3 regions of the Pseudarthrobacter sp. P1 genome follow, and region 2 is predicted to be linked to each of the others. Evidence: riboswitches for the same ligand, from Rfam matches in the RefSeq annotation. Region 2 holds a riboswitch; each other region holds the start of a gene.

Region 1 (9,898 bases), 1.4 Mb from region 2:
TTTTGCGATGTACTGCACCACGCCATCCGGCACGAGGTACCAGACGGGATCGTGCTCCTGGACCCGCCGCCGGCAATCCGTGGAGGATATGGCCATGGCGGGAACCTCCAACAAACTTACGTCCGACCGGCCCATATCGTCGAGAACGTGGCCCGGGCGCGTCACGCCCACAAAATGGGCCAGCGACCAGAGCTCGTCCGAATCCTTCCACGAGAGGATCTGCGACATGGCGTCGGCCCCCGTGATGAAGTACAGGTCCGCGTCCGGGCGCATGCGGTGCAAATCACGCAACGTGTCGATGGTGAACGTCGGACCGGGCCGGTCAATGTCCACCCGGCTCACGGTGAACCGCGGATTGGCCGCCGTTGCGATCACCGTCATCAGGTAGCGGTGTTCGGCCGGGCTGACCTGGCGCTTGGCCTTCTGCCACGGCTCGCCCGTGGGGACGAAGATGACCTCGTCCAGACCAAATTTGGCAGCCACTTCACTGGCCGCCACCAGGTGGCCGTGATGGATGGGATCAAAGGTTCCACCCATCACGCCCACGCGGAAACGCTTTCGGGAACCCTCGGGCGAGGGTTCCCGAACAATCGTCTTAGTGATGGGAGGCCGCTTCGCCCTGGCCGTGGTCATGCTTGTTGGTGTGCTGGCGGTGCGGATCGGAGTGCTCGTCCTTGGCCTCGTGGCGGTTGCCGAGGTTGGTGAAGGACACGGTGATGAACATCAGCAGGAACAGGAAGCCCAGCATGACACCGCCAATGACAAACGGCGGCGCGATCAGCGGTGCCGCTTCTTCGTGTTCGGCGGCAGCAAGGACGACGCCGGCAAGCTGGGTCAGCATGATTCTCCCCTAAGTGGTTGGCCGGGCATTCAAATGGGACCGATGCCTGGCTGTTGATGGTTTGGACTCCCCTCCATGGTACGCGGTGTGCGGGGGCGCTGGCACGCTGGCCGCGCCGATGCCGCTGCCGCACCGGTTCCGGAAGGGGTTGTGTAGGGTGTTCCTACCCCCGGATCTGGCCCTCGCCCTGCACAATCCACTTGGTGGTGGTGAGCTCTGCCAGCCCCATGGGCCCGCGGGCATGGAGCTTCTGGGTGGAGATGCCGACCTCGGCGCCCAACCCCATTTCGCCGCCGTCGGTGAACCGGGTGGATGCGTTGACAATCACGGCGGCGGAATCGATCTCGGCCACGAAGCGCTCGGCATTGGCCAGGTCGTTGGTGATGATGGCCTCCGTGTGGCCGGTGCTCCAGCGGCGGATATGCGCCACGGCGTCGTCGAGGCTGTCCACCATGGCCACGGCCAGGTCCAGGTCCATGTACTCGCGCCCCCAGTCATCGTCCGAGGCGGCCGTGGCAGCCACTCCGGCCGGCAGCAGCTCCATGATCCGCTCGTCCACATGCAGCCGGACGCCCGCGGCCGCCAGGGCCGAGAGCACAGGGGCAAGCACCGTCGCGTCCTTGTTGACCAGCAGCGTCTCCACGGTGTTGCAGACGCTGGGCCGCTGGGTCTTGGCGTTGAGCAGGATGTCCACGCTCATCTGCGCACCGGCGCTTGTGTCCAGGTAGATGTGGACGTTGCCCTCGCCGGTTTCGATGACGGGGACGGAGGAGTTGTTCAGCACAGTCTGGATCAGGTCGCGGCCACCGCGGGGAATCAGCACATCCACGCGTCCGCGGGCGCGCATGAGCACGTTGGCGCCGTCGCGGCCGTACTGGTCAACGCTCTGCACGGCGTCGGCGGGCAGGCCCACCGTTTCCAGGGCATCGCGCAGGATGCCCAGCAGCGCCTGGTTGGTGTTGGCCGCGGCGGTGCCGCCACGCAGGATGACGGCGTTGCCGCTCTTGAGCGCAAGGCCGGCAATGTCCACGGTGACGTTGGGGCGGGCCTCGTAGATGGCGGCCACCACACCCAAGGGCACGTTGATCTGGCGCATCCGCAGGCCGTTGGGCAAGGTCTGGCCGCGGACGACGTTGCCCACGGGGTCCGGCAGGGAGGCCAGGTTCTCCAGGGCGGCGGCCAATGCGGCCACGCGCTCCGGCGTGAGCGTGAGGCGGTCCAGCATCGCCGCGGAGGTTCCATTGGCCCGGCCGGCCGCCAAGTCCAGGGCGTTGGCCGCAATCACGGCGTCCCGGTTGGCGACGAGGGCATCGGCGATGGCCCGCAGACCCTTGTCCTTCAGGGCACGGTTGGCGCGGGCCATCTCGCGCGCCGCGGTCCGGGCGCGGTCGGCAATCGCGAAGACGGCCTCGGTCACATCCTGTTCAACAATCTGCTCACTCATGGCACCAGTTTAGGCCAGCGCGCCCGTGGGCGCTCCTGGCCGGTCAAACTGTGACACAGCGGAAACAACTAAGGCGCAGCAACTGTCGAAATCCCGCGGGTTTTCGACAGTTGCTGCGCCCCAGATACTCCCGCAGCTCGCAAGCTCCCGGCGGGACCCTCGCATCCGGGGGCCCACCCAGTTGGGTTAGACCAGTTGGGTCAGACCAGCACCAGATCGTCGGTGTGGATGACCTCGCGCTCGTACTCGCGGCCGAATTCCTCGCCCAGGTCCTTGGTGCCGCGCCCCAGCATCTGGGGAAGTTCGTCCGAGGAAAAGTTGACCAGTCCACGGGCCAGCACGCCGCCGTTCCTGTCGGTCAGCTCTACGGCGTCGCCCGCCTCAAACTGGCCCACGACGGCAGTGATGCCGGCCGGCAGCAGGGACTTGTGGCGGTCGCGCACGGCCTTCACCGCGCCGTCGTCGAGCACCACGGAGCCGCGGATGTCTGCGAGGTGGGCCAACCAGAGCATCCGCACGGGACGCCGCTGCCCGGTGATGCTGAACCAGGTGCCCACGTCTTCCCCCGCCAGCGCCGCGGCGGCATTGGCCGTCGAGGTGACCAGGGCGGAAATGCCGGTGTCGGCCACAATGCTGGCGGCCTGGACCTTGGTGGCCATGCCACCGGTGCCCACGCCGGCCTTGCCCGCCCTGCCGATGACGACGCCGGCCAGGTCCTCCGGGCCGCGGACCAGCGGGATTCGCTTGGCACCGTCCTGGGGCGGACCGTCGTAGACGGCATCGACGTCGGAAAGCAGCACCAGGGCGTCGGCATGGACCAGGTGGGCCACCAGGGCAGCCAGCCGGTCGTTGTCGCCAAAGCGGATCTCGTGGGTGGCCACGGTGTCGTTTTCGTTCACAATCGGCACCACGCCCAGGTTCAACAGGCGTTCCAAGGCCCGGTGGGCGTTGACGTGCTGTGTGCGCCGGGTCAGGTCCTCGGCGGTGAGCAGCACCTGGCTGACCGTGACGCCATGGTCGCCAAAGGCCTGGTTGTAGCGGGCCATCAGCAGCCCCTGCCCCACGCTGGCGGCGGCCTGCTGGGTGGCAAGGTCCTTCGGACGCCGCGCCAGCCCCAGCGGGGCCAGACCGGCGGCGATCGCGCCCGAGGAGACCAGGATGACCTCGGTGCCGGCGTTGCGCCGGGCCGCCAGGACATCCACCAGCGCGGTCAGCGCCTCATCGGAAATCCCGCCGGCCACCGACGTCAGCGACGACGAGCCCACCTTCACCACAATGCGCGCGGCGGTGGCAATGCTCCGCGGCCCCATGGCGTGGTCCACTGCGGGGGCAGCGGCTACGGCCGAGTCAGCTGTCATCGCTGTCGTCTCCGAGCAGGTCCCCCAGCTGGCTCTCGCGCACCAAATTGACATCCTTGCGGCGGCGGCTGGTGGACTCGGTCCAGATGCCTGCCTTGCGCTCGGTTTCGAGCTCGTGGCGGGCCGCGGCGCGGGCGTCGCTGCGCTCTGCCTGCTCTTCCTTCTTCTGCGCACGGGTCGGGCGGTCGCCCATCTCGGCGATGCGCAGGTCGGTGCCGCGCGGGGAGGCTAGGTGCTCGGCGCCGCCCATCATGGTCGGCTCCCAGTCGAAGACCATGCCGTCGCCCTCACCGATGACCACCGTGTCGCCGGGCTTGGCGCCGCTCTTGAAGAGCTGGGTTTCCACGCCCAGCTTGGCCAGGCGGTCGGCCAGGTAGCCGATGGCTTCCTCGTTGGTGAAGTCCGTCTGCATGACCCACTTCTCCGGCTTGTCGCCGATGACGCGGAACAGCGGCTCAAGGTTCTTCTCTTCGCGGCGGATGCGGAAGCCGGCCTCGTTGACGGCGCGCGGGCGCAGCACGGTGGGCTTGACCTTGGGCGGCGCCGCCTTCACCTCGTTGCGGGCATGCTGGACGATCTCGGCCATCGCGAAGCCGAGCTGGCGCAGGCCCTCGTGGCTGGCGGCGGAGATCTCAAAGACACGGTAGCCGCGGGATTCCAGATCCCCGCGGACAAACTCGGCCATGTCGCGGCCGTCGGGGGTGTCGATCTTGTTCAGCGCCACCAGCTTGGGGCGCTCGTTCAGGGGCACGACGTCACCGTCGGCACCGGCAAAGCTCATGTCCACCGCGTAGCGGTCCAGCTCCTGCTCGATGATCGCCAGGTCGGAAAGCGGGTCGCGGTCAGATTCCAGCGTGGCGCAGTCCAACACATGCACCAGGGCGGCGCAGCGCTCCACGTGGCGCAGGAAGTAGTGGCCCAGGCCCTTGCCCTCGCTGGCGCCCTCGATCAGGCCGGGGACATCGGCAATGGTGAAGCGGACATCGCCGGCTTCCACCACGCCCAGGTTCGGGATCAGGGTGGTGAAGGGGTAGTCGGCAATCTTGGGGCGTGCCGCGGACATGGCGGCAATCAGGGACGACTTGCCGGCGGACGGGAAGCCCACCAGGGCGATGTCGGCAATGGACTTCAGTTCCAGGACAACGTCGCGGCCCTCGCCGGGGACGCCCAACAGGGCAAAACCGGGGGCCTTGCGCTTCTGCGAGGACAGCGAGGAGTTGCCCAGGCCGCCCTGGCCGCCGGCGGCCGCGATGTACTCGGTGCCTTCGCCCACGAGGTCGGCCAGAACCTGGCCGTCCTTGGTCTTGACCACCGTGCCGTCCGGCACAGTGAGGATCAGCGTTTCGCCGGTCTTGCCGTTGCGCCAGTCGCCCATGCCGGGGCCGCCATTGCTGGCGTGGCGGTGCGGGGCGTGGTGGTAGTCCAGCAGGGTGGTGGTCTGGTCGGAGACGCGCAGGATGACGTCGCCGCCATCGCCGCCGTTGCCGCCGTCGGGCCCACCCAGGGGCTTGAACTTTTCACGCTTCACGGAGACGCAGCCATGGCCACCTGTCCCGCCGGATACGTGCAATACAACCCGGTCAACAAAGCTGGCCAATGGAGTCTCCTTTATTTTTCTGCGTTCCAGCCAAGTTTAGCTGTCGCAGGGTGGTGCCTGTTAAGGCGAACGTACTGTTAAAAGCCAGTGGAGCGAGCCATGCGGCCCGCTCCACTGGGAAAAGCGTGTGTATTACTCTGCAGCAGCAGCTGCGACGATGTTCACAACGCGACGGCCACGGGCCGTGCCGAACTCGACCGCACCGGCAGCCAGAGCGAACAGCGTGTCATCTCCACCGCGGCCAACGCCTGCGCCGGGGTGGAAGTGTGTTCCACGCTGGCGGACGATGATCTCGCCAGCCTTGACAACCTGACCGCCGAAGCGCTTCACACCCAAGTACTGAGCGTTGGAGTCACGACCGTTGCGAGTGGAGCTCGCACCCTTTTTATGTGCCATTTAAAATGCCTACCTTTTCGACTAAGACTTTTAGTTCTTCAACCGCAATTAAGCGATCGAGGTGATCTTGACCTTGGTCAGTTCCTGACGGTGGCCCTGACGCTTCTTGTAGCCGGTCTTGTTCTTGAACTTCTGGATGACGATCTTCGGGCCACGAAGATCCTCCAGCTTCTCAGCCGTAACCTTTACTTTAGCCAGGTCCGTAGCGGCCGTGGTGATCTTCTCACCATCAACCAGGAGCAAAGCGGGCAGCTCAAGTGTGCTGCCAACTCCACCGGGGACGCGGTTCATGGTCACGAAGTCTCCGACGGAAACCTTCTCTTGGCGGCCGCCTGCGCGGACAATCGCGTACACCACTGGGGAACTCACTTCTCTCGACGTTATTACAAAGTTTCGCGCTGGACCGGCAGCTATTCTGCCTGGTGCCAACCGTGCGCAACCCGCATTGCTTTGTAGACATTGCGTGCCGTGCACTATGTGCCTCAACGCCGAGGACCTCACATGAATTAACCCATGGAGTGATTGCCCTGTAGTTGGCGTAAGCACCGAAGATCAAGAATACGCTAATTCCGCCCTCGGCCGCAAATGAGACCGGTACCGGACTGGGAGCTGTGATGCGGCGCATATGCTGCGCTGACTTCAGCCCTGTCACGGAACCTTGCTGCACCATCCTAGCGTTAAAGCGGAGCACTTAAGGGCAACGACACTCGCTGCCCCGGGTGTGTCCTGCTCAGGCGTGCAATCGCGGGGCGTCAAAGAAGTCCCGCTCGTAGCGGGCCGAGGCCACAAAGGCGGTGCGCATCCGGGCCCGTTCGGCCGCGGATCCGGCCCGGGCCGCGGCATCCGTGTACGCGATGGCCACCCGGGTTGCCTCGGCAAATTCCGGGTCGGCATAGGTTTCAAGCCAGGATCCGTACGGGTGGGCGGGCGCCTGGCCGGCGCCGCCGTCGCCCTTCTGGACGCCTTGGAGGTAGTTGCCGTGCAGCACAGCACCCACCTCGGCGTAGAGCCAGTAGCAGGGCAGCAGAGCCGCCACAAGCTCGCCGTAGCTGCCCTGGGCGGAGACGGATGTGAGATGGTCCACATAGGACTTGGTGACGGGCCCCAGCTCGACCTCGGTGGGATGCTGGCTCAGCCAGGTGCGGTGCAGCTCCAGCTCCACGGCCAGGCATTGCTGGGCGCCCCTGGCCCAGAAACGCTGTTCGTCCTCGGTGGGGGCAAGCCCGCTGGCCCGGGCGAGCACGCGCGAATAGCTGTTCAGATAGAGGGCGTCCTGCGCCAGGTAGTAGGCAAAGTGTCGCTCCTTCAGGCTGCCGTCCCCCAGCGCCCCGATGAACTCCAGGTCAAAAATCTCAGCGCGCAGCCCGGCGGTGTCCTCCCACAGCTGGAGGGTGAACTCATCCGCGGCCGGGGCCGCCGTCGACCACAGCCGGTGGAAATGGTTCACCGGTCCGGCGCCGGAGCCCACCTGCAGCTCATCGGCGTGGACCAGCGCATCGTGCAGCCACCCCTTGGCCTGGCGCAGCGCTGCATGCCACTCCCCCGTCCGGGCCATCGCCGTGGCCAGTGCCGCGGAGAGCGAGCAGCCGGTCCCATGGGTGTTGGCGGTGTCCACGCGCGGCAGGCGCTCCTCCAGGACGGATCCGTCCGGGGCCACGAGGGCATCCGGGCATTCGTCGCCGTCGAGGTGGCCGCCCTTGACCAAAACACGCACGCCGGACTCCACGGCCAGCAGCTTGCCCTGGTCCAGGGCATCGGCCCAGGTGGCCGCCTCCGGCTGGTCCACCAGCACGGCCAGCTCGGGGAGATTGGGCGTGACCAAATGCGCCTTGCGCACCAGCGCCCGCAGCGCGGTGGCCGCTTCGGGGCCCAGGAGCTTGTCCCCGCTGGTGGCCACCATGACGGGGTCCAGCACCACGACGGCGGGCCGCTGGGCATCGAGCCAGTCGGCGACGACGTTAATCACCTCGGTGTTGCCCAGCATGCCGATCTTGACGGCGTCGATGGCGATGTCCGCGGACACGGCGTCCAGCTGGGCGGTGAGGAAGTCCGCGGGCGGCACGTGGACGGCCACCACCCCGTGGGTGTTCTGGGCCGTCAGCGCGGTGATGGCGGCCATGCCGTACCCGCCATTGGCGGCAATGGATTTCAGGTCCGCCTGGATGCCGGCACCGCCGGACGGGTCGGAACCGGCGATGCTGAGGACCCGCACCACGGCGGGATCGGTGGAGGCGGAGGCAACAGTAGAAGTCACAGGACATCCCTTCGCCGGTGCTAACCGGACAGGTTCAACGGGTCTGGATCTCAGCCAGGGCCCGTTGCCCCGGCACCCCGTGTCTGCTGCCAGCCTACCCGCAGCGCAGCCGCGAGTTAAAAAGTGAACCCGCTTGCCGCAACCAACCATGTGCAAACACGGTCGGTAGCGGCAAGCGGGTTCACTCGTTGCCTGTGGGCCGAAAAGCCCTAGAGCTCCGAGGCCGGCACGCCGACACCCAGAATGATGGGCTCGCTGGCGGGCTTGGCCTTGGCCGGCGCCGCCTTGGGCGCCTCCTGTGCCGGGGCCGCAGCCAGGGCTGCAGGTGCCGCTGCCGGCGTGTCCTGGCCATGGGTGACCTCGTTGGCATTGGCGGCACCCTGGGCGCGGCTGGCGCTGCGGCGGCGTCCACGGCGGCTCCGCGAGGAGCGCTGCGGGGCACCGTCCTGGGCCTCGTGGTCGCCACCATCAGCCTCGACGCCGGAGAGCTGGTCCAGTGCCTGGGCCAGGTCGGCCAGCACGGCGGAACGGTCCGCCACGGCCTCGCTGGACTGGCGGTCGCCGCGGGGCAGCTCGACAGCCTCGTCGCCAAACGTCAGCATCGGCGTGCCGTCGGCAGCCGGCGCGTGCGCCTGGACAGCGTGCGTACCGTTGGCAGCCGGCGCCTGGACGGCGTGCGCGGCGTCGTGGTGGTCCTCATGGTGCGAGGCAGCTGTCGCGGCGGCGACGGCGGCCAGGGCGGCACGGGCGGCATTGGCCTTGGTGGCCTTCTCCGCATCCGTGGGCTCCTCATGCACTGCGGGAGCAGCCTCCACCTCCGCAACCGGCTGGCGGCCGCGGCTGCGCTTGCGCTCGTTGCGTGACCCACGGCCCGCGTCGCCGCGGTTCTCGTTGCGGTTCTCTGTCCGGTTGCCCTCGGAGCGGCCGGCCGGCTCACTGCGGCCGTGGTCGCCACGGACGTTCGGGTGGTGGGCCTCGGCGGCCACCGTGTGGGCGCGGCGGTGCTCGACGGGAACCTCGTGGGTCACCATGCCCCGTCCCGCACAGGTCTCGCACTGCTCGCCGAAGACCTCCAGCAGGCCGGTGCCCATGCGCTTGCGCGTCATCTGCACCAGACCCAGCGAGGTCACCTCGGCCACCTGGTGCTTGGTGCGGTCGCGGCCCAGGCACTCCACCAGACGGCGCAGCACCAGGTCGCGGTTGGATTCCAGGACCATGTCGATGAAGTCGATCACGATGATGCCGCCGATGTCGCGCAGGCGCAGCTGGCGCACCACTTCCTCGGCCGCTTCCAGGTTGTTCTTGGTGACCGTCTCTTCCAGGTTTCCACCGGAACCGGTGAACTTGCCGGTGTTGACGTCAACCACCGTCATGGCCTCGGTGCGGTCGATGACCAGCGAACCGCCGGAGGGCAGGAACACCTTGCGCTCCAGCGCCTTGTTGATCTGCTCATCGATGCGGTGCGCCGCGAAGATGTCCTCGGGCTTGGTCCACTTTTCCAGACGGTCCACCAGGTCCGGGGCCACATAGGTCACATAGGCCTCGATGGTGTCCCAGGCGTCGTCGCCGGAGACGATCAGCTTGGTGAAGTCCTCGTTGAACACGTCACGGACCACCTTGATGGTCAGGTCCGGTTCGCCGTACAGCATCTCCGGGGCCAGCATCTTGGTGGAGTTGGTCTGGGACTGGATGCCCTCCCACTGCGCCCGCAGGCGGTTGATGTCGTGCGTCAGCTCTTCCTCGCTGGCACCCTCGGCGGCGGTGCGCACAATGACGCCCGCACTTTCGGGCAGGTGGTCCTTTAGGATGCGCTTGAGCCGGTTGCGCTCGACGTCGGGCAGCTTGCGGGAGATGCCGGTCATGGAGCCGCCGGGCACGTAGACCAGGTACCGGCCGGGCAGGGAGATCTGGCTGGTCAGGCGGGCACCCTTGTGGCCCACCGGATCCTTGCTGACCTGGACCAGGACGGAGTCGCCGGACTTGAGCGCGTTCTCGATGCGGCGCGGCT
Region 2 (9,898 bases):
GTGTGGAACAAGGCCTTCTGGCGCAGTCCGGCGGACGCGCTGGCCCCCGAGCCCGTGCTGCTCGCCGCGCTCTCCCGCGGATCCCGCGCCGGGGCCCGCAGCGGGGACCCCCGCAAGGCCGCACCGCGGGCCAAAGGCAGCGGGGCACCAGGCAAGACGGTGCCCGCTGCCGCGCTGATGCCGCCCATGATGGTGGGCTCCACCCTCGGGCTGGTGGCCTTCGGCGTGGCCCTGACGGTGTTTGCCGGGCCGCTGTTTTCGCTGGCCAACCAGGGTGCGGGCCAGATGCTGGACCGGCAGGCGTACATCACCGCCGTTATGGGCGCGCCGGAGGCCCGGCGGTGAGCCGGCAGAGGATTTCCCTGTGGAAGGAACTGCCGCTGCTCATCTGGCTGGTCCTGGTCTGGGGTTCGCTCTGGCAGGACTTCAGCGTGGGCAACCTGGTCTTCGGCGCGCTGATCGCGCTGGTGGTGGCGCGCATCTTCTACCTCCCGCCGGTGGAATTGAGCGGGCGCTTCAACGTCTTCCTGGCCGCCGTCTATGCCGCCATCTTCCTCAAGGACGTGGTGGCCGGCAGCTTCGGGGTGTTCTACCTGGCGGTGGCCCGCGGGCCCGCAGTGCGCAACGCCGTCGTCGCCGTGCCGCTGCGCAGCCACTCGGACCTGCTGATCACCGCCACCGGGCATGTGCTCTCGCTGGTGCCCGGCTCGCTGGTGGTGGAGGTGGACCGGGCCACGCCCACGCTCTACATCCACGCCCTGAACGTCTCCAACGAGGAGCAGCTGGAAAAGGTGCGGGCCGGGGTGCGGGCCACGGAGGCCTGGCTGATCAGGATCATGGGGACCCGGGAAGAAGTGGCGGCGCTGGCCGCCGAAACGGACGGAACGGAGGGGGCGCCATGAGCGGCATGGACATCGTCGTGGTGGCCGTGGCGGCCATCCTCTCGCTGGCCGCGGCCGGCGCCATCTACCGCATCGCCGCCGGGCCATCGCTGCTGGACCGCGTGCTGGCGGCGGACGTGCTGCTGGCCATTGTGGGGGCCGCCCTGGCCACCGACATGGCGGTCAACCACCACCTGAACAACTTGCCCCTGCTGGTGGCCGTGAGCGTCATCGGGTTCATCGGCTCGGTCACAGTGGCCCGGTTCGTCTCGGACCGGCGGGAGGAGCCATGAGCACGACTGTGGACAATCTGGTCGATGTGCTGACGGGGGTGTGCCTGCTGGTGGGGGCGTTGATGTCCCTGGCGGCGGCCATCGGCCTGCTGCGCTTTCCGGACCTGATGAGCCGGATGCACGCGGCCACCAAGCCGCAGGTGCTGGGCCTGGCCATGCTGCTGGCGGCCATCGGGCTGCAGCTGCGCAGCTGGGCGGTGCTGCCGGTGCTGTTGGTGGCCTGGATCTTCCAGCTGCTCACCGTGCCGGTCTCCGCCCACATGGTGGGGCGGGCCGGCTACCGGACCAAGCACCGCCGCCCGGACCTGCTCAGCGCGGACGAGCTCAACGCCGTGGTGGCCGCCGCGGCCCAGGACCTGGCCGGGGATCCGGACGACGACGGCGCCGCCTCCCGGGGTGCCGACCCGGGAGTCTAGGCACCGGGGCCGTCCAACCGCGGGCCGGATCCCGCGCCCGGTTCGGAAACCAGTGCGGCCCTGGACGTCTCCGCAACCAGCGCCCGCAGCTGTTCGATCATCTGCTTGTGCTGTTCGCCCAGGTCGATGAGCCGGTCGATTTCAAGCTTGGCGGCGACGTTGGTGTCGTAGTCGTGTTTGGCCATCGCCGAACTGATGGCATCCTGCCGTTTTGCCGAGATGAGCAGGATGGCGCCCTGCAGCCCGGCCAGCATCGACAGGAACAGGTTCAGCAGGATGTACGGGTACGGGTCCCAGGAGCCGTTCTTCAAGACGATGCTGTTGGCCACGGCCCAGAGCACCATGCTGAGGATGAAGGTGCCGATGAAGGGCCAGCTGCCCATCCCGTTGCGCAGGACATCGGCAGCCTTCTGGCCCGGGGTCAGCGAGGCCTTGTGCTCGGTGTGCCAATTCTTGATGGTCATGGGCACCCTTCCTGGGACGGGTGCTAGACCTCGTCCGGCGTCTTGTTGAAGCGGGCAATGGCGCGCTGCGTGCCGCGCCCGGCCAGCACCTGGATGACGGCTGCCACCGCGGAGGAGACCAGGGCGAACACCAGCGCCGAACGCAGGCTGTTCTCCAGGTCGCTGCCGTCCTTGGGTGGCTTGTTGCCGGTGCTCTTCTCCCAGACGGCGTCCACCAGCTTGTTGGCCGCAAACCCGGCGCCAAGGCTCACCGCAATGCCGAGCAGTTTGAATACAACATTCATGGGGCCTCCTGGGTGGCGGGCCGGTGTCCGGCGCTGTGGTGCAGTCAGTGCCAGCCTAGCGCCTCCGCGGCGCTGTGCCGCGGAGCCCACCCGGGTGTGCTTGCGCCGTCGGGCGTCATGGAAGTTCCACTGGCGGGTGCCGGGGGGTAAACTGAATCCGCAAATCAACACGACAGGGGAGCACCGGTCCTTGAGAGGGACGCGGCGCTGAGAGTGCGGGAAACCGCAGACCCTCGAACCTGATCCGGTTAGTACCGGCGAAGGGAGTCGAGTTCTCTTCGGCCGCGCGCCATCAATGCGTGTGGCCGCCCCTCCTGTAAAGGAGGATCCTCATGAGCAATTCAAATGCGCCCGTCCGTAAAACCACTGCGTCGTACTGGCGCGTGGTGGACATTGTGGTGGCATCCGTGCTGGCCGTGGCCGTCGGTGTCATCTTCTGGCTGTGGAGCCAGGGCTACGGCATCATCGCCGCCATCACCGTCGCCTTCCCGCCGCTGGGTGGACTCTATGGCGGTGGCTGGCTCATTGCCGGCGTCATCGGCGGCCTGGTCATCCGCAAACCCGGTGCCGCACTCTACTGCGAACTGGTCGCGGCAGTGGTAGAGGCGCTGCTGGGCACCCACTTCGGCTTCACCGTGCTGATCTCCGGCCTGGTCCAGGGCGTTGGCGCGGAGCTGGCCTTTGCCACCTTCCGCTACAAGAAGTTCAACCTCCCGGTGGCGCTGCTGGCCGGTGCGCTTGCCGGTCTGGCCATGGGCATCAACGACAACATCGGCTACAACGCCGAATGGGAGCCGGCCTGGAAGTTCATCTACGCCGGTTTCGCCGTTGTCTCCGGTGCAGTGATCGCCGGGCTGCTGTCCTGGCTGGCCGTCCGCGGACTGGCACGCACCGGTGCGCTGTCCAACCTGCCCTCCCGCCATGCGGCCGCGGAGCGCGTCCTCTAGCCATGGCTTCTTTCCAACAGGTGGCCCCGGCCGCCGTTTCGGCCCGGGGCTGGGGCTGGCAGCATTCTGGCCGGCCGCACAAGGCCGTGCACGACCTTGACTTGGAGATTGCCCCCGGGGAGCGCGTGCTCCTGCTCGGCCCCTCCGGTGCAGGCAAGTCCACGCTGCTCCATGCCCTGGCCGGGGTGCTGGGTGCCGACGAGGAGGCCAGCGAGTTTGGCTCCCTGACCATCGACGGCGTGCCGGCCGCTGCCGCACGCGGCCGCGCCGGACTGATGCAGCAGGACCCCGACGCCCAGGTGGTGCTCTCGCGCATTGGCGACGACGTGGCCTTCGGCGCGGAAAACCTGGCCGTTCCCGCGGCGGAGATCTGGCCGCGGGTGCAGACGGCACTGGATGCCGTCGGACTCCGCCTGCCGCTGGACCATTCCTCCTCCGCGCTTTCCGGCGGCCAAAAGCAGCGCCTCGGCCTGGCCGGCATTCTGGCCATGCGCCCGGGGCTGCTGCTGCTGGACGAGCCCACGGCCAATCTGGACCCGGCCGGCGTGCTGGAGGTCCGGGACGCCGTGCTCAACACGGTGTCCGAAACGGGGGCAACCCTGGTGGTGGTGGAACACCGGGTGGCTGTCTGGGCGGACCTTGTTGACAGGATCGTGGTGCTGGCGCCCGGTTCCTCCGGCCACGGCGGCGGCGTGCTGCTGGACGGCCCGCCCGCCGTCGTGCTGGCCCAGGCGCGGGAGATGCTGGCCGCGGCAGGGGTCTGGGTGCCCGGCTACGTGCCGCCCACCCGGGGGCGCACGGGATCCGGCGGCGGGCCGCTGCTGCTCTCCGCCAAGGATCTGGCCGTGTCCCGGCAGCGCGGACGACGCCGGCACCCGGCCGTCCCTGCGGCGTCGGGGATCGCTGTGGCGCTGGAGGCGGGCACCGCACTGAGCATCACCGGCCCCAATGGGGCCGGCAAATCCACACTGGCACTGACCCTGGGCGGGCTGATGCCGGCTTCCTCCGGAGCGGTGGTTGCCGCAGCGCCGCTGGCCCGCGGCGCCGGGCCCGACCCCTTCCGCTGGAAGGGATCGGCGCTGATCGAGCGGATCGGCACGGTGTTCCAGGAGCCGGAGCACCAATTCGTCACCGGATCCGTGCTGGAGGAACTGCAGTTCGCACCGAAGCTGCTGGGCCATGGCGGGGACAAGGTGGAGGAATTGATGGCGCGGCTTCGGCTGGAGCATCTGGCCGAGGCGAACCCCTTCACCCTCTCCGGCGGCGAAAAGCGCCGGCTGTCCGTGGCCACGGTGCTGGCCGCCAGCCCGCAGGTGCTGGTGCTGGACGAGCCCACCTTTGGCCAGGATGCCAACACCTGGGCCGAACTGGCCTCCCTGGTGGGCGAGCTGCTGGACGCCGGCACCGCCGTCGTCTCCGTCACCCACGACGCCGAGTTCACCGAGGTTCTGGGCGGAAACAGGCTGGAGCTGGGCGCGCATGGGGGTGTCGCATCCGGTGCTCCGGCACCGTCCGCGGCTCCGGCCCACGCCGCGCCACCGGCCCACGCCGCGCCACCGGTCCGGACCGCGGTCCGGGCAAATGTCCAGGCAAGTCTTCATGCAGGTGTTCAGCCCTTCGGCCGGGCTCCGGGAGGTGCGGCATGAGCGTGGACATCCTGGCGCAGCCGCGCTCCACGGCCTTCCTATCCCGGGCCAACCCGCTTGCCAAGCTGGGCGCCGCCATGGTGTTGACCGTGGCGCTGCTGCTGACGGTGGACTGGGTGTCGGCGGTGGTGGCGCTGGCCTGCGAGCTGGCGGTGCTGCCACTGGCCGGACTGAGCCTGCGCATGCTGCTGGTGCGCAGCTGGCCCATTCTGGCCGCCGCCCTCGTGGGGGCCTACGGATCGGCCCTGCTGGCACCCAAGACGGGTGCCGTGCTGCTGGCCTGGGGGCCGTTCCTGTTCACGGAGGGTTCGGTGGAGTCCGGTGTGGCCATCGCCCTGCGCGGACTGGCCATCGGACTGCCGGGCATCATTGTCCTCGCCAGCACCGACCCCACCGATCTGGCCGATGCCCTGGCGCAAAAGCTGCTCCTGCCGCACCGCTTTGTGCTCGGCGCCCTGGCCGCGATGCGGCTGGTGGGGCTGCTGGTGGCCGAATGGCAGACCCTCGGCATGGCCCGCCGCGCCCGCGGCGTGGGGTCCAACACCGGTGTGTTGGGCCGGTTCGTCGCCTCGCTGGGCCAGGCGATGGCATTGCTGGTGCAGGCCATCCGCCGCGCCTCGCGCCTGGCCGTGACCATGGAGGCCAAGGGCTTTGGCGCCGGACCGCGCACCTGGGCCCGGCGTTCCGCCTATTCAGTCGTGGACGTCTGGGTGTTTGGTGCCGGCCTTCTGGTCTCGGCCGCGGCGGTGGGTGCCGCCGTCGTCCTCGGGACCTGGAACCCGGTCTTCTAGCCGACCTCCGCACCGGCGACGCCGTTTCCCGTCCAGGACACCGGAACTTCCGCGTCCCGGGCGGGGAGCGGCGTCCTTGTTTCGGGACGGCGTCACTCCCCGCAGCTACGAGCCGGAAATGTGACGTGCCTCATGCTTGACACGTGTTCGGCGATTCTGCCACACTTCCTAACACGAGTTAGGAAGTTGCGAGGAGGCAACATGAGTGATCTGACAAGGCGAGCGATGCTCGGACTTCTCGGCGTGGGGGCCGTAGGAGCCGTTGGGGCAAGCTGGCCGCGGCTGACGGGAGCCGACATCCCCGGCCGCAATGATTCGTCCCTGAGCGTGGCCATCCTTGGCACCGCCCAGGATGCCGCCAGCCGGTCAAAGCTGGTGGCGGCGTTCAAGGCACGGAACCCCGGCATCAACGTCCGCATCCAAGCCATCCAGGGCGCGGACTGGGGCGACTTCTTCGCCAAGATCCTCACCATGGTGGCCGCCGGCACGTCCCCGGATGTGGTGCTGGTGGCCACGGAGGGTGCACAGCTCTTCGCGGAGCGGTTGGCCGAGCCGCTGGATGCGTACGTCCAGCGGGACCAGTCCGCCATCCAGGACTACTTTGACGACGTCCACCCCTCGCTGGTGGAGGCGTTCATGTACCAGGGCAGCCTGTTCCAGCTGCCGATGGATTTCAACAGCGCCAACATGTACCTGAACACCTCGGCGTTTGAGCGGGCCGGCCTGGCCCGCCCGTCCGAGAACTGGACCCACGACGATTTCTACAACTCGCTCACGGCGATGAAATCCACCGGCGGCAAGAATTTTGTGCCGTACTACTGGACCAACCGGCTCTTTGGCGGCGTGGTGCCGTGGCTCTACGTCAACGACACCAGCTTCCTGAAGGAGACCAAGAGCACCGGTGGCTCGTGGTTCTGGAACAAGTTCTACGCCAACGATCCCGCCAGCGCCGCCCGTTCCGGCGGGTACCAGTGGCTTGAACCCAATGCCGAGGATGCCAAGGTGGCCGAGAGCTTTGAGTTCCTGCGCTCCCTGGTCTCCGAAGGCCTGGGCACCAGCCCGGCCCAGGGCGGTGGCACCGAACTGGTGGCGCAGTTCGCCTCCGGACTCATCGGCACCACCCCGGCGGGCGGCTACTGGGTTGAAGGCCTGCACGAGGCCGGCATGGCCGAGGACGGTTTCGACGTGCAGTTCTTCCCGAAGTGGCGGACCCAGCGGCACCAGTTTGGTGCGGCGGGCTACGCCATCATGAAGTCCTCCCAGCGCAAGGACGAGGCCTGGGAATGGATCAAGTTCTGCGCCTCCAAGGAGGCGATGGAGATTGCGATGCCGAATCCGACGACGACGCCAACGCGCCGGTCGATGGTCAACGAGTCCCTGTACTCGGGCAAGGGGCCCCAGCATTGGCAGGTCTTCTACGACACCCTCGACAAATTCCCCACGTCCGGCCCCATCCCGGCACCGCCGCAGCAGGCGGCAGTGGAAAGCGCCCTGATCAAGAACGTCCTGGGTGCCGTCACGGGCTCGGCGGGCAATGTGAAGCCCGCCCTGTCCACCTTGCAGCGTGACCTCGAACTTGCCCTCAGGAGGAACTGATGAGCAGCACAGCACTTCGCACCCGGCGGGCGGACAAGGCGCCGGCATCCGGGACGGCCGGCCGCAGCGGCGCCGGCCGGGGCGCCACCGCAACGGACCGGTCCAGGCGCCTCTTGGCCACCCTGTTCCTGGCCCCCACCATGGCGGGCGTCTTTCTCTTCACCCTCGTCCCCATCGTGGCCTCGCTGCTGCTGGCCTTCTTCCGTTGGGACATCATCTCCGCCCCGCAGGTTGTGGGCGTGGACAACTTTGTCTCCATCGGCTCGGACCCCACGGTGCGGATCGCCTTCCTGAACACCATCGGCTTTGTCATCATCGCGGTGGCACTCCAGCTGGGCCTGGCCCTGGCCCTGGCCGTGCTGGTGCAGTCCAAGATGCCGGCCTGGCTGCGCGGATTCTTCCGTTCGGCGTTCTTCTTTCCGGTGATCCTCTCGGCCTCCTCGGTGTCGATCATCATGTCGTACCTGTTCAACCAGAACTTCGGCCTGGTCAACCAGGTCCTGGGCTGGGTGGGCATTCCGGCGGTGCCGTGGCTGACCTCCCCGGCGGGAGCCATGACGGTGATTATCCTGGTGTACGTCTGGCAGAACTTCGGATTCACCTTCCTGATCCTGATCGGCGGCCTGAGCTCCATCCCCACCGACATGTACGAGGCTTCCTCCATTGACGGGGCCACGGGATTCAAGCAGTTCCGCAACATCACGCTGCCGCTGCTGAGCCCCACCATGCTGGTGGCCAGCGTCATGGCCATCATCTCGGCGCTACAGATATTCGACCAGCCCTACGTCATCACCCGCGGCGGCCCCGGGGACTCCACCCGGACGGCCGTGATGGTGATCTTCGAATCGGCCTTCAAGCAACTGGACTTTGGCCGTGCCTCCGCCATCGGCATTGTCCTGACCCTGCTGATCATGGCCATCACCGCCCTCCAGTTCCGGCTTTCCCGCCGCTTCGTGCACTACAACTAGGAGCCCTGCCATGACGACTTCAACCTTCGCGGGCAAGGGCACCGCCACGCAGCCCGCCAGCGCACCCCGGCGCCGGCGCCCCATCTCGGGCCGGACCGCCGGCCGCGCCGCAGCACTGATTGCCGCCACCTTCCTCACCCTCGGGCCGGTGGTCTGGACCGTGCTGACCTCCATGCGGCCGCCGTCGGAATCCCTCGGCTCGGGCGGATCCGTCCTCTCCGGCGGACTGGACTTCAGCTCCTACGGCGAAGTGTTCCGGCAGGTCAACATGTGGCTGCTGATCTGGAACTCGGCGCTGGTCACGGGCCTGGTGGCGATCGGCCAGATGGCCAGCGCCGCCCTGGCCGGCTATGTCTTCGCCCGGATCGATTTCAAGGGCCGCGGAATCCTGTTCACCATCCTGCTGGCCACCATGATGGTGCCGCTGCAGGTCACCATCGTGCCGGTGTTCATGCTCATCCGCGGCATGGGCCTCTCGGACACCCTGTTGGCCCTGATCCTCCCGGCCATCCCCACCGCCTTTGGCACGTTCCTGATGCGGCAGTACTTTCTGGGCCTGCCCGGCGAGCTGGCCGAGGCGGCTGCGATCGACGGCGCCTCGCCCTTCCGCACCTTCCGCTCCGTCTATGTCCCGCTGGCCTGGCCGGGCCTGGCCATTGTGGGCATCCTGGCCTTCAATTACCACTGGAACGAGTTCTTCCGGCCGCTGATCATGACCATCAGCGAACAGAACTTCACGCTGCCGCTGGGCCTGGTGTCGCTGCAGGGCAATATGGGCACCGGCTCGGTGGCCACGGTCCTGGCCGGCGTGGTGATCTCCATGATCCCTGCTCTGCTGGTCTTCCTGTTCGGCCAGCGCTACCTGCGCGAGGGCCTGACCGCCGGCGCCAACAAGTAACCCCTCCGAACCACATCCAAAGGAACGCTTCTCCCATGCCCCACGCAGATCCCTCCTTTCCCGCCCTCCACGGCCGCCCGGATGCCGGCTGGCTCAACGACCCCAATGGCTGCGCCTATGTGGACGGCGTCTACCACGTGTTCTTCCAGTACAACCCCGAAGCACCGGTGCACTCCCGGATCCACTGGGGCCACGCCACGTCGACGGACCTGGTCCGCTGGACCGAGCAGCCCATTGCGCTCTTCCCGCGCGAGGGCGCCGACGACGACGCCGGCTGCTGGTCCGGCGTCGTGGCCCTGGACGGGGATGTTCCCACCGCCTACTACACCGGAATCGCCGAGACCGCGGATAAATCGGTGGTCATGACCGCCACCTCGGACCGGCGGATGCTTGCCTGGCAGCAGGCGCAGCAGGGCATTGCGGGCATGCCCGCCGAGCCCGGCATCGGCCAGGTCCGCGACCCGTTCCTGTTCACCTTCGAGGGCACGCAGTATGCCATCCAAGGTTCCGGGTACCAGGATGGGACCCCGGCGATCCTGCTCTACCGCTGCACCACCATGACCGACTGGGAGTACCTGGGCCCGCTGCTGGCCGGCGGCAGCGGTGTCGCCGGGGCGCACGCGGCCGCCAACATCTGGGAATGCCCGCAACTGTTCGACGTGGACGGCCAGTGGGTCCTCTCCGTGGCGCTGTGGCACAACGACGGCGGCACCC
Region 3 (9,898 bases), 1.2 Mb from region 2:
GGCGGGGTCAGCAGGATGTAGCCGCCCTCGATGTTGACCTCGGGGACGATCTCCTCGACGAACGGAACCAGGATCTCCTCGCCGTCGGCGTTTTCAATGATGAGCAGGTCCTGGACGGGCATGGTCCGCAATGCTGCCACCTTGCCCACCACCTCGGTGCCAACGCGGGCGGCCAGGCCGACGAGCTCGTGCTCGTACCAGGCATCGTCGCCGTCGTCCTCGACGTCGTCGGACTCCACGAACAAGGTAGCGCCGCGCAGGGTCTCGGCCTCGTTGCGGGTGCTGAACCGTTCAAAGCCCAGCAGCAGGATGTCTTTGTTCCAGCGGGCGCTGCGCACCGTGAGCGGACCGAGCGTGGCCGGCTTGACCACGAGCTCGACGCCGGGCACAAAACGGTCCTCGGGTGCATCCGTCAGCACCTGGACGGTCACTTCGCCGCGGATTCCGTGCGGCTTGCCAATCCGGGCAATCTGAACCTGCATGAAAACTCCTCCTGCTGCGGGGCAGCATGTTGTGCCGGCGCACCTGCGCCTGGCCTTGTGGAACTAAGCCGTAAAACAAAATTGGCCCCGGCACCATTATGGTGCCGGGGCCAATTCCTAAGCTATCTGGTGCTGAAATGCTGTGCCGTTCAAACCGTTCCCGAGGGAGGGTTCTAGCGGCGGCGGTCCGTGTCCACTACATCCACGCGGACCGGCTCACCGTTTGCCAGAGCGGCAATGACGGTGCGCAGCGCGCGGGCGGTACGTCCCTGGCGGCCAATGACCCGGCCAAGATCATCCTGATGAACGCGCACTTCGAGGGATTCCCCGCGGCGGTTGTTCTTCACACTGACCTTGACGTCCTCGGGAGAGTCAACAATCCCGCGGACCAGGTGCTCCAGCGCCTCAGCCAGCAACCTACTCAGCCTCGGTGGTCTCTGCGGACTCGGTTGCCTCTTCAGCCTTCTTGGCCTTGGGCGTGATGGCTTCCTTGACGATGACCGAAGCGGTCTCCGGAGCAACGAAAGCTGCCTTCGGAGCCTTGGTCTTCAGGGTGCCCTCGGCGCCCGGGAGACCCTTGAACTTCTGCCAGTCACCGGTGATCTTCAGGATGGCGGCAACCTGCTCGGTCGGCTGGGCGCCAACGGAGAGCCAGTGCTGCGCGCGGTCGGTGTCGACCTCGATGAACGAGGGCTCTTCCGTCGGGTGGTACTTGCCGATCTCTTCGATCGCACGGCCATCGCGCTTGGCGCGGGAGTCCATGACGACGATGCGGTAGTACGGGGCGCGCATCTTGCCGAAGCGCTTCAGGCGAATCTTAACGGCCACTTTTGTGGTCACTCCTTGTTTTGTACGAGGGCGAATCCCTTGTCACGCTCCCGTGGGGCGGGCCGATCATTGGGATTCTACAGACACGATCATCACACGGAGAGAGGGGCCACGCGGATCGAGTACCTGTCCATTATGCCAGATCATCCAGCATCCGCGCGACGCATGCTCCCCGCGTGTCACGGACGGGGTTAGGCGGCCGAGTAGAAGTACAGATGCGTGCGGGCGCCCTCGTCCACGGTCCCGGCCAGGGCGGCCAGGGCGCGCACCAGCGGCTCGGTGACCTCCGGCGTGGACTCCATTTCCTCGGCCGCGGCCCAGGCGGCGGCCAGCTCGGGCAGCTCCTCCGGATCCTCAAGGTCCACCAGCTCGGCGAAGATCTCGGCCAGTGCCTCGGGCACCACAAAGAGGGAATCGAGCTCGATGTCCACCATGCCCAGCTCCGCGCTGATGCCGGTGGCGTGCACCGTCTTGGCGGCCAGCTCCCCCAGCACCTCGATCTCAAAGTCGGACAGGCCCGGGACAGGCAGCACCGGCACGTCCGCCGACGGCGCCTTGCCGGCATCCAGGGACTTGGCGCGGGCCACCGCGGTGTGGTGGTCGGTGACAAAGAATTCCGAGAAAGCGGTCAAGACCGTAGCCTCCAGTGTTGTGCGAAATATGGCTGCCGCCGGCACATCCCTACGATGCTGCCGGTGCGCTCTCAACACTAACGCGAATCCGGTTCTTCCACGGGTCCGCGAAGACAAGTTCCGCGCCGCTGTTAGCGACGGCAATCTTGTGGTGGGCCAGGCGCTCGGCCAGCGCCCCGGCGTCGTCGGCCGCGGGCAGCTTGATCAGCACCTCGCCCAGGCCCAGCGTGTCCTTGCGGGGGCCGGCGCCGCGGCTGTTCCAGACGTTCATGGCCATGTGGTGGTGGTAGCCGCCGGCGGAGACGAACAGTGCCTGGCCGTGCCAGCCGGCCGTGCGCTCAAAGCCGAGCGTGTCCACGTAGAAGTCCTGGGCCGTGGCGACGTCGCCCACCTGCAGGTGGACGTGCCCGATGGCCGCGGCCGCCTGGCGCTGGCCACTGACGGCGGCCTCGGTCAGGTGGCTGCCGAGGTACTGCTGCGGCGGCAAGGACAGGGAGTCCATGACCACAGTGCTCCCGTCCCACTGCCACTGGGTGCGCGGGCGGTCCCAGTAGAGCTCGATGCCATTTCCCTCGGGGTCGGTGAAGTAGAAGGCCTCGCTCACCAGGTGGTCCGCGCTGCCGGCGAAGGCTTTCGGCTCGTACTGGGCGGCGGAGGCCACCGTGGCGGCGAGGGCGGCCTGGTCGTCAAAGAGCAGGGCGGTGTGGAAGAGCCCGGCCTCGCCGCGGCCGGGCACGTGCAGCCCGGGGGCGGGCGCCAGGTGCACCAGCGCCGTCGTGCCGCGGCCCAGGTAGAGGCCGCCGTCGGCCTCGGTGACGATGTCCATGCCGAGGGCATGCTGGTAGTAGTGGCTCATGGCGGCCATGTCCCCCACCTTGAGCATCACGGTGCCCATGGCGAGGTCGGCGGACAGCAGGTCCTGGCTGGCGGGGGTGGTCACGGTGCGCTCCTTGGTGCTTGGCTGGGTGGTGCTGGGCATTTCGCCCTTACACACCATATCAATTGATTGAAGCTTCAATTTATTCCAGCCGTCCGCCGGGATGGCATGCGTCCATCCCGGCGGCGGACCAGCACTAGCGGCCGGCGCCTCGGACGAGCGCCGCGGGTCAGCGCCGGCGGAAGGGGTCCGCCGGGTACACGCCCATGATGCGGACCTCGGTGGTGAAGAAGCGCAGCTCCTCGAAGGCGTGCACCATCGGTGCCTCCTCCGGGTGGCCTTCAACGTCCACCATGAACATGGTGGCGGCGAATTCCCCACCCACCATGTAGCTCTCCAGCCGGGTCATGTTGATGCCGTTGGTGGCAAAGCCGCCCAGGGCCTTGTAGAGCGCGGAGGGCACGTTCCGGACCCGGAAGACGAAGCTGGTGACGGCGTCGCCGGCCAGTTCGTCACGGGAGCGCAGCGGTGCCTTGTCCGCCAGGATCACAAAGCGCGTGGTGTTGGTGGGATCGTCCTCGACGTCCACGGCGAGGGTGTCCAGGCCGTAGAGCTCAGCCGCGCCGGGAGGGGCCAGCGAGACCTTGGTGGGATCGTTCCAGCGGGCGACGTCGCGGGCCGACCCGGCGGTGTCCCCGGCGATGACGGGCTTGAGCCCGAATTCGCGGATCAGCTTGCGGCACTGGCCGAGCGCATGGACGTGGCTGTGGACCTCGGTGGCCTGCTCGATGGTGCCGCCGGGGATGGCCAGCAGGTTGAAGCGGATGCGCAGGTAGTGCTCGCCGATGATCTGCAGGGAGGTCTCCGGCAGCAGCGTGTGGATGTCCGCCACGCGGCCGGCCAGGGTGTTTTCGATCGGGATCATGGCCAGCTGCGCGCGGCCGCTGGTCACCTCGGCAAACGCATCCTCAAAGCTGGCACACGGGATGGACTCAAAGTCCGGGTATTTCTCGGCGCAGGCGAGATGGGAATTGGAACCGGGTTCACCCTGGTATGCGATTGCGTTAGCCATACCTTGGATTTTCCCATGGTTGCGGAGCAGTTGTGTCCAGGCCCCGTTGCCCTCAGGCTCCGTTGAGGTCCAGACCCATGGCCACGCGCGGGCCCAGGGCATCGAGCCCCAGCCGCTGTTCCGCCGCCCGGACCTCGGCGAGCTCCGGGCCCAGCTCCGCCAGCACGGTGAACCCGCAGCTGCGGTAGAACGGCACGTTGAAGGCAATCTCGCCGAAGGTGGTCAGCGTCATCGTGTGGTAGCCCGATTCCCGCGCCCAGGCCTTGGCCGCCTCCACCAACGCGCGGCCGATCCCCTGCCCCGACCACTCGGGCAGCACGGCGAGCTGCTCCAGGTGCGCGGCGCCGTCGAGCTCTTCCAGCCGGGCAAAGCCCACCGGCGGCCGGCCGGCCACCATGATGTGCAGGGCCTGGGCGAATTCGGCAACCGTTGCCGCCGGCGGCAGGTCCGCGGCACAAATGCCCGTGCTGCCGGGGCCGAAAGCGGCGTCGGCCCCGGCCTCGATGGCCGGCAGCTGCGAGAGCTCGCTCAGTGCCGCGGGGCGGATTTCCAACATGGCTTGATCCTATGGGTTGGCACCGACACCCGTTGACAGTGTATGTTCGAGAACGACCACACGGGAGCCCCATTGCAGGGGCTGAGAAAAGGGCTGATGCAGCCTGCGACCGTTGAACCTGTCCGGGTAATGCCGGCGAAGGAAGTGAGTAACACCTGTGGACATTTCACAGCAAAGCCCTGCCCATTCTCTGCACCACCTCCACGACCCGGCCACGGGGCTGCGGATTCCCGTGACGCGGATCCAGCTGGAGGCGTCCCCCTCCGGGGAGGCCAATCCGCCGTTTGATGTCTACCGGACGGCGGGTCCGGGCAGCGATCCGGTGCACGGTCTGGCGCCGTTGCGGGAGCAATGGATTGCCGGGCGCGGCGACACGGAAATCTACGCGGGCCGGCGGCGCGAGCTGCTCGACGACGGGCGCAGCGCCGCCCGCCGGGGCGCAGCCTCGGCCGAATGGCGCGGGGCCCAGCGGCCGCCGCTCCGGTCCCTGGACGGGCGGACGGTGACCCAGATGCACTACGCCCGGGCCGGCGTCGTGACCCAGGAGATGCGCTATGTGGCGCTGCGCGAATCCTGCGATGTGGAGCTGGTGCGCTCCGAGCTGGCCGCCGGCCGGGCCATCATCCCGGCCAACATCAACCACCCCGAATCCGAGCCGATGATCATCGGCAAGGCGTTCCTGGTGAAGATCAACGCCAACATCGGCAATTCCGCCGTCACCAGCTCCATTGCCGAGGAGGTGGACAAGCTGCAGTGGGCCACGCTGTGGGGTGCGGACACCGTCATGGACCTCTCCACCGGGGACGACATCCACACCACCCGGGAATGGCTCATCCGCAACTCCCCCGTCCCGATTGGCACAGTGCCGATCTACCAGGCGCTGGAAAAGGTCAATGGCGAGGCCGACAAGCTCACCTGGGAGATCTTCCGCGACACGGTGATCGAGCAGTGCGAGCAGGGCGTGGACTACATGACCATCCACGCCGGCGTGCTGCTGCGCTACGTGCCGCTGACGGCGGACCGGGTGACGGGCATTGTCTCCCGCGGCGGGTCCATCATGGCCGGCTGGTGCCTGGCCCACCACCAGGAGAACTTCCTCTACACGCATTTCGATGAGCTATGCGAGATCTTTGCCCGCTACGATGTGTCGTTCTCCCTGGGCGACGGGCTGCGCCCGGGCTCGACGGCGGACGCCAACGACGCCGCCCAGTTTGCCGAGCTGGACACGTTGGCCGAGCTGACCAAGCGCGCCTGGCAGTATGACGTCCAGGTGATGGTGGAGGGGCCCGGACACGTGCCGTTCCACCTGGTGCGCGAGAACGTCGAACGCCAGCAGGAGCTCTGCGACGGCGCCCCGTTCTACACGCTGGGGCCGCTGGTGACGGACATTGCGCCGGGCTACGACCACATCACGAGTGCGATCGGCGCGACGGAGATCGCCCGCTACGGCACGGCCATGCTCTGCTACGTCACGCCTAAGGAGCACCTGGGCCTGCCGGACAAGGACGACGTCAAGACGGGCGTCATCACCTACAAGATCGCCGCCCATGCCGCGGACCTGGCCAAGGGACATCCGGGCGCCCACGAACGCGACGACGCCCTGTCCAAGGCACGCTTCGAGTTCCGCTGGCGGGACCAGTTTGCGCTCTCGCTGGACCCGGCGACGGCGCAGGCGTTCCACGATGAGACGCTGCCGGCGGAACCGGCCAAGACGGCGCACTTCTGTTCCATGTGCGGGCCCAAGTTCTGCTCCATGCGGATCAGCGCCGACATCCGGGCCGAGTTTGGCTCGGCGGCCAACCAGAAGCTGATCGTGGCGGGCATGGACGCCAAGAGCGCCGAGTTCCGCGCGTCGGGCTCCAAGGTGTACCTGCCCGAACCCGTCATGCCCGTGGGCTAATGCCTAATCTGTGCGACAGTAGTTGTCGCTCTGGGGCCCCAGAGCGACAACTACTGTCGCACAGTTGCAGGGTTTTAGCCCGAGTGGGCCTCGATGAACTCCCGGATGAGCGCGGCACCCTCGGCGGTGTCCTGCGGGCGGTGGCCTCCCGCCGTCGTCCGGTGGACGGCGCCGGTGCCCACCAGATAGCCGGCGATCTCCTCATACAGCGGCTCCCAGCCGCCGGTGAGCACCAGTGTGGGGACGCCGGGCACGATGTGCAGCGGCGCCTCCCACGGCGGGGCCTGCAGCCGCAGGCGGCGCGCGGCACGGGCGGCCGACTCATTGTTCAACGCGCCGGGCGCCATCACACCCGGGCCGGTCTGGACCTCGCCGCTGGCCGAGGCCATCCGGGCATACGCGACGGCGAATTCGACGTCGGCCATCTCGGCGCGCCGGGCGTAGAGCGGTTCCAGCAGCTCGCGGTAGGCATGGGTGGCGGGCAGCTCCGCCGTCAGGGAGAGGCAGGCCGGCTCCACGAGGGTGAGCGAGCGGACCAGGGAGCCCTGCTCCACGGCTGCCATCATCGCCGCGATGGCACCCTGGGCATGCGCCACCAGGTGTGCTCCGCTCTCTAGATGGCCCAGCACGATCTCAGCGTCCACCGCGAAATCGGAGACCAGCGGATCGGCGGACACGTCAAAGCCGTGCCGCTTGATGAACAGGGCATCGTAGTCCCTGGCCAGGGGATGCTGGGCGGGCCAGGCCGCGGCGCCAAAGGCACCGGCTCCGTGGATGAAGACAATCCGTTCGCCGCTCACAATGCACCTCTCAGAAAAACAACAGACAAAAATCGCGCCCGCTCATATCTTTCACGCCGGATCATCCGGCGTGAAAGATATGAGCGGGCGCGATTTTGGCACAACTGGCTGGCTACTTGCCCAGGAACTTGTCGAAGCCCTTGGGCAGGTTCAGCGCGGAGGGATCGAAGCCGTCCATGTCCTGGCCGCCGAACGCGTTGCCGCTGGGCAGCGCCTTGGCGGCGTTCGCCCGCCGCTCCTCGGCCTCGCGCAGCTCCTGTGCCGCCTTGGCCGGGTTGCCGGAGCGGGCCTTCTTCTTCGGTGCGGTCTTGCCCTTGCGGGAGCCGCCCATCCCGGGCATGCCCGGCATGCCGGGGATGCCGCCACCCTGGGCCATCTTCTTCATCATCTTCTGGGCCTGGCCAAAGCGCTCGAGCAGGCCGTTGACCTCCGAGACGGTGACGCCCGAACCCTTGGCGATGCGGGCGCGGCGGGAGCCGTTGATGATCTTCGGGGCCACGCGCTCGTGCGGCGTCATGGAGCGCACAATGGCCTCCACGCGGTCGATCTCGCGCTCGTCGAAGTTCTCCAGCTGCTGGCGGATGTTCTGCGCACCCGGCATCATCATGAGCATCTTCTTCATGGAGCCCATGTTGCGGATCTGCTGCATCTGGGACAGGAAGTCGTCCAGGGTGAAGTCTTCCTGGTCGGCGAACTTCTTCGCCATCCGGGCCGCTTCATCCTTGTCCCAGCTCTTCTCCGCCTGCTCGATCAGCGTGAGGATGTCGCCCATGTCCAAGATGCGGCTGGCCATGCGGTCCGGGTGGAAGAGCTCGAAGTCCTCCAGGCCCTCGCCCGTGGAAGCGAACATGACGGGCTTGCCCGTCACGGAGGCCACGGACAGCGCCGCACCACCGCGGGCATCGCCGTCGAGCTTGGTCAGCACGACGCCGGTGAAGTTGACGCCGTCGTTGAAGGCCTGGGCCGTGTTGACGGCATCCTGGCCGATCATGGCGTCGATGACGAAGAGGACCTCGTCGGGGTTGATGGCGGCGCGGATGTTGGCGGCCTGCGCCATCATCTCCGCATCAATGCCCAAGCGTCCGGCGGTGTCGACGATGACGACGTCGTGCAGCTTGGCGCGGGCCTCGGCCACACCGGCCTGGGCCACGGCCACGGGATCGCCGGTGGCGTGCTCAAACTCGCTGCTGACGCCCGGGTGCGGGGCAAACACGGGCACGCCGGCGCGCTCACCGTTGATCTGGAGCTGCTTGACAGCATTGGGGCGCTGAAGGTCGGCGGCCACCAGCAGCGGGCTGTGGCCCTGGCTCTTGAGCCACTTGGACAGCTTTCCGGCCAGGGTGGTCTTGCCGGCACCCTGCAGACCGGCCAGCATGATAACCGTCGGCGGGTTCTTGGCCAGGCGGATCCGGCGGGTCTCCCCGCCAAGAATGGTCACGAGTTCCTCGTTGACGATCTTGACGATCTGCTGCGCCGGGTTCAGTGCGCCGTTGACCTCGGCGCCGAGCGCCCGCTCGCGGACCTTGGCGGTGAACTCGCGCACCACGGGGACGGCAACATCCGCGTCCAGCAGGGCGCGGCGGATCTCCCGCACGGTGGCGTCGACGTCGGCCTCGGACAGCCGGCCCTTGCCACGAAGATTCTTGAAGGTTGCTGTCAGCCGGTCAGATAGGGAGTTGAACACGCGCCGTCTACTTCTTTCGTCAGGATGGGTTCGTAGGTGTCCGCACTCATTGCGCGGATTCCCGGGGACTCAACTACCAAGGGTACCAAGTTGCACGGCCCCCGGTCCGCTCTGGCCGCTGCGCCGGACGCCCGGGCGTGGCATGCTGGCGGTGTGAGCGAGACCATAAAGACTCCAGTACAGGCCGACGACGGCGCCGGCACCGAAGCGGGACGGATCGGGACACTGTTGATCCTGGGCGCCTCCGGGGACCTGACCGGGCGGCTGCTGCTGCCCGGGGTGGCCGGATTGGTTGCCCGCGGCCGCGCCCCGGGATTGGCCCTGGTGGGGGCCGGCAGCGACGATTGGACGCCGGAGCAATGGTCCGAACGCCTCAAGACCTCCTTTGCCAAGGCCCGCTCCACCGCCGATGCCGCCGGCGCGGCCGCACTGGACGCCGTCGCTGCGGGCAGCTCCTACCACCAGGTGGACGTCACGGCCCCGGGGGCGCTGGCCGCCCTGCTCAAGGAGGTGGCGGGGCCGGTGGCCGTCTACTTCGCACTCCCGCCGGCCGTCAGCCAAAAGGCCTGCGAGGTGCTCACCGCGGACCAGCTCCCCGCGGGCACCCGTCTGGTGATGGAAAAGCCGTTCGGCTCCTCGGCCGCGAGCGCGCACTCGCTCAACCTGACCCTGGCCGCGCTGGTTCCCGAGGACCACATCCACCGAGTGGACCATTTCCTGGGCAAATCCACCGTGTTCAACATTTTGGGGCTGCGCTTCGCCAACCGGCTGCTGGAACCGCTGTGGAACAGCGACCACATCGAAAAGGTGGAGATCGTCTTTGACGAGGACCTGGCATTGGAGAACCGGGCCCGGTACTACGACACCGCCGGCGCCGCCCGGGACATGATCCAGAGCCACCTGCTGCAGATCATGGCCATCATCGCCATGGAGGCGCCTGCCACGTTGGGCGAACGCGACGTGCGCGATGGCATCGCCACCGTGCTGCGCGCCAGCTCGATCTCGACCGACTACCCCCGGAGCACCCGCCGGGCCCGGTACACGGCAGGGAGCATCGGCGGCCGCAG

Evidence for each region. A riboswitch is a leader RNA that binds a small molecule or an ion and turns the genes downstream of it on or off. The one in region 2 is predicted to bind thiamine pyrophosphate.
Region 1: linked by a shared signal. The riboswitch ahead of thiD (bifunctional hydroxymethylpyrimidine kinase/phosphomethylpyrimidine kinase) and the one ahead of ACQCSX_RS12630 (ECF transporter S component) in region 2 are both predicted to bind thiamine pyrophosphate.
Region 3: linked by a shared signal. The riboswitch ahead of thiC (phosphomethylpyrimidine synthase ThiC) and the one ahead of ACQCSX_RS12630 (ECF transporter S component) in region 2 are both predicted to bind thiamine pyrophosphate.

What each region holds. Positions count from the first base shown of each region.
Region 1 covers NZ_CP189584.1:1,243,526-1,253,423, forward strand. Annotated here, with positions in the region: gene nadD (nicotinate-nucleotide adenylyltransferase) at 1-633, opposite strand, end outside; gene ACQCSX_RS05925 (hypothetical protein) at 596-844, opposite strand; gene ACQCSX_RS05930 (glutamate-5-semialdehyde dehydrogenase) at 1,005-2,285, opposite strand; gene proB (glutamate 5-kinase) at 2,486-3,643, opposite strand; gene obgE (GTPase ObgE) at 3,633-5,240, opposite strand; gene rpmA (50S ribosomal protein L27) at 5,373-5,636, opposite strand; gene rplU (50S ribosomal protein L21) at 5,685-5,993, opposite strand; gene thiD (bifunctional hydroxymethylpyrimidine kinase/phosphomethylpyrimidine kinase) at 6,367-7,890, opposite strand; TPP riboswitch at 7,880-7,980, opposite strand; gene ACQCSX_RS05960 (Rne/Rng family ribonuclease) at 8,100-9,898, opposite strand, start outside.
Region 2 covers NZ_CP189584.1:2,675,644-2,685,541, reverse strand. Annotated here, with positions in the region: gene ACQCSX_RS12660 (Na+/H+ antiporter subunit D) at 1-345, shown strand, start outside; gene ACQCSX_RS12655 (Na+/H+ antiporter subunit E) at 342-902, shown strand; gene ACQCSX_RS12650 (monovalent cation/H+ antiporter complex subunit F) at 908-1,174, shown strand; gene mnhG (monovalent cation/H(+) antiporter subunit G) at 1,171-1,590, shown strand; gene ACQCSX_RS12640 (DUF1003 domain-containing protein) at 1,587-2,054, opposite strand; gene ACQCSX_RS12635 (DUF4235 domain-containing protein) at 2,078-2,338, opposite strand; TPP riboswitch at 2,503-2,621, shown strand; gene ACQCSX_RS12630 (ECF transporter S component) at 2,671-3,285, shown strand; gene ACQCSX_RS12625 (ABC transporter ATP-binding protein) at 3,288-4,931, shown strand; gene ACQCSX_RS12620 (energy-coupling factor transporter transmembrane component T family protein) at 4,928-5,722, shown strand; gene ACQCSX_RS12615 (extracellular solute-binding protein) at 5,924-7,318, shown strand; gene ACQCSX_RS12610 (carbohydrate ABC transporter permease) at 7,318-8,286, shown strand; gene ACQCSX_RS12605 (carbohydrate ABC transporter permease) at 8,297-9,184, shown strand; gene ACQCSX_RS12600 (glycoside hydrolase family 32 protein) at 9,220-9,898, shown strand, end outside.
Region 3 covers NZ_CP189584.1:1,511,954-1,521,851, forward strand. Annotated here, with positions in the region: gene rimM (ribosome maturation factor RimM) at 1-482, opposite strand, end outside; gene ACQCSX_RS07240 (RNA-binding protein) at 656-898, opposite strand; gene rpsP (30S ribosomal protein S16) at 900-1,310, opposite strand; gene ACQCSX_RS07250 (hypothetical protein) at 1,502-1,942, opposite strand; gene ACQCSX_RS07255 (VOC family protein) at 1,992-2,882, opposite strand; gene ACQCSX_RS07260 (prephenate dehydratase) at 3,049-3,891, opposite strand; gene ACQCSX_RS07265 (GNAT family N-acetyltransferase) at 3,944-4,447, opposite strand; TPP riboswitch at 4,498-4,608, shown strand; gene thiC (phosphomethylpyrimidine synthase ThiC) at 4,605-6,347, shown strand; gene ACQCSX_RS07275 (alpha/beta fold hydrolase) at 6,422-7,147, opposite strand; gene ffh (signal recognition particle protein) at 7,260-8,831, opposite strand; gene ACQCSX_RS07285 (glucose-6-phosphate dehydrogenase) at 9,048-9,898, shown strand, end outside.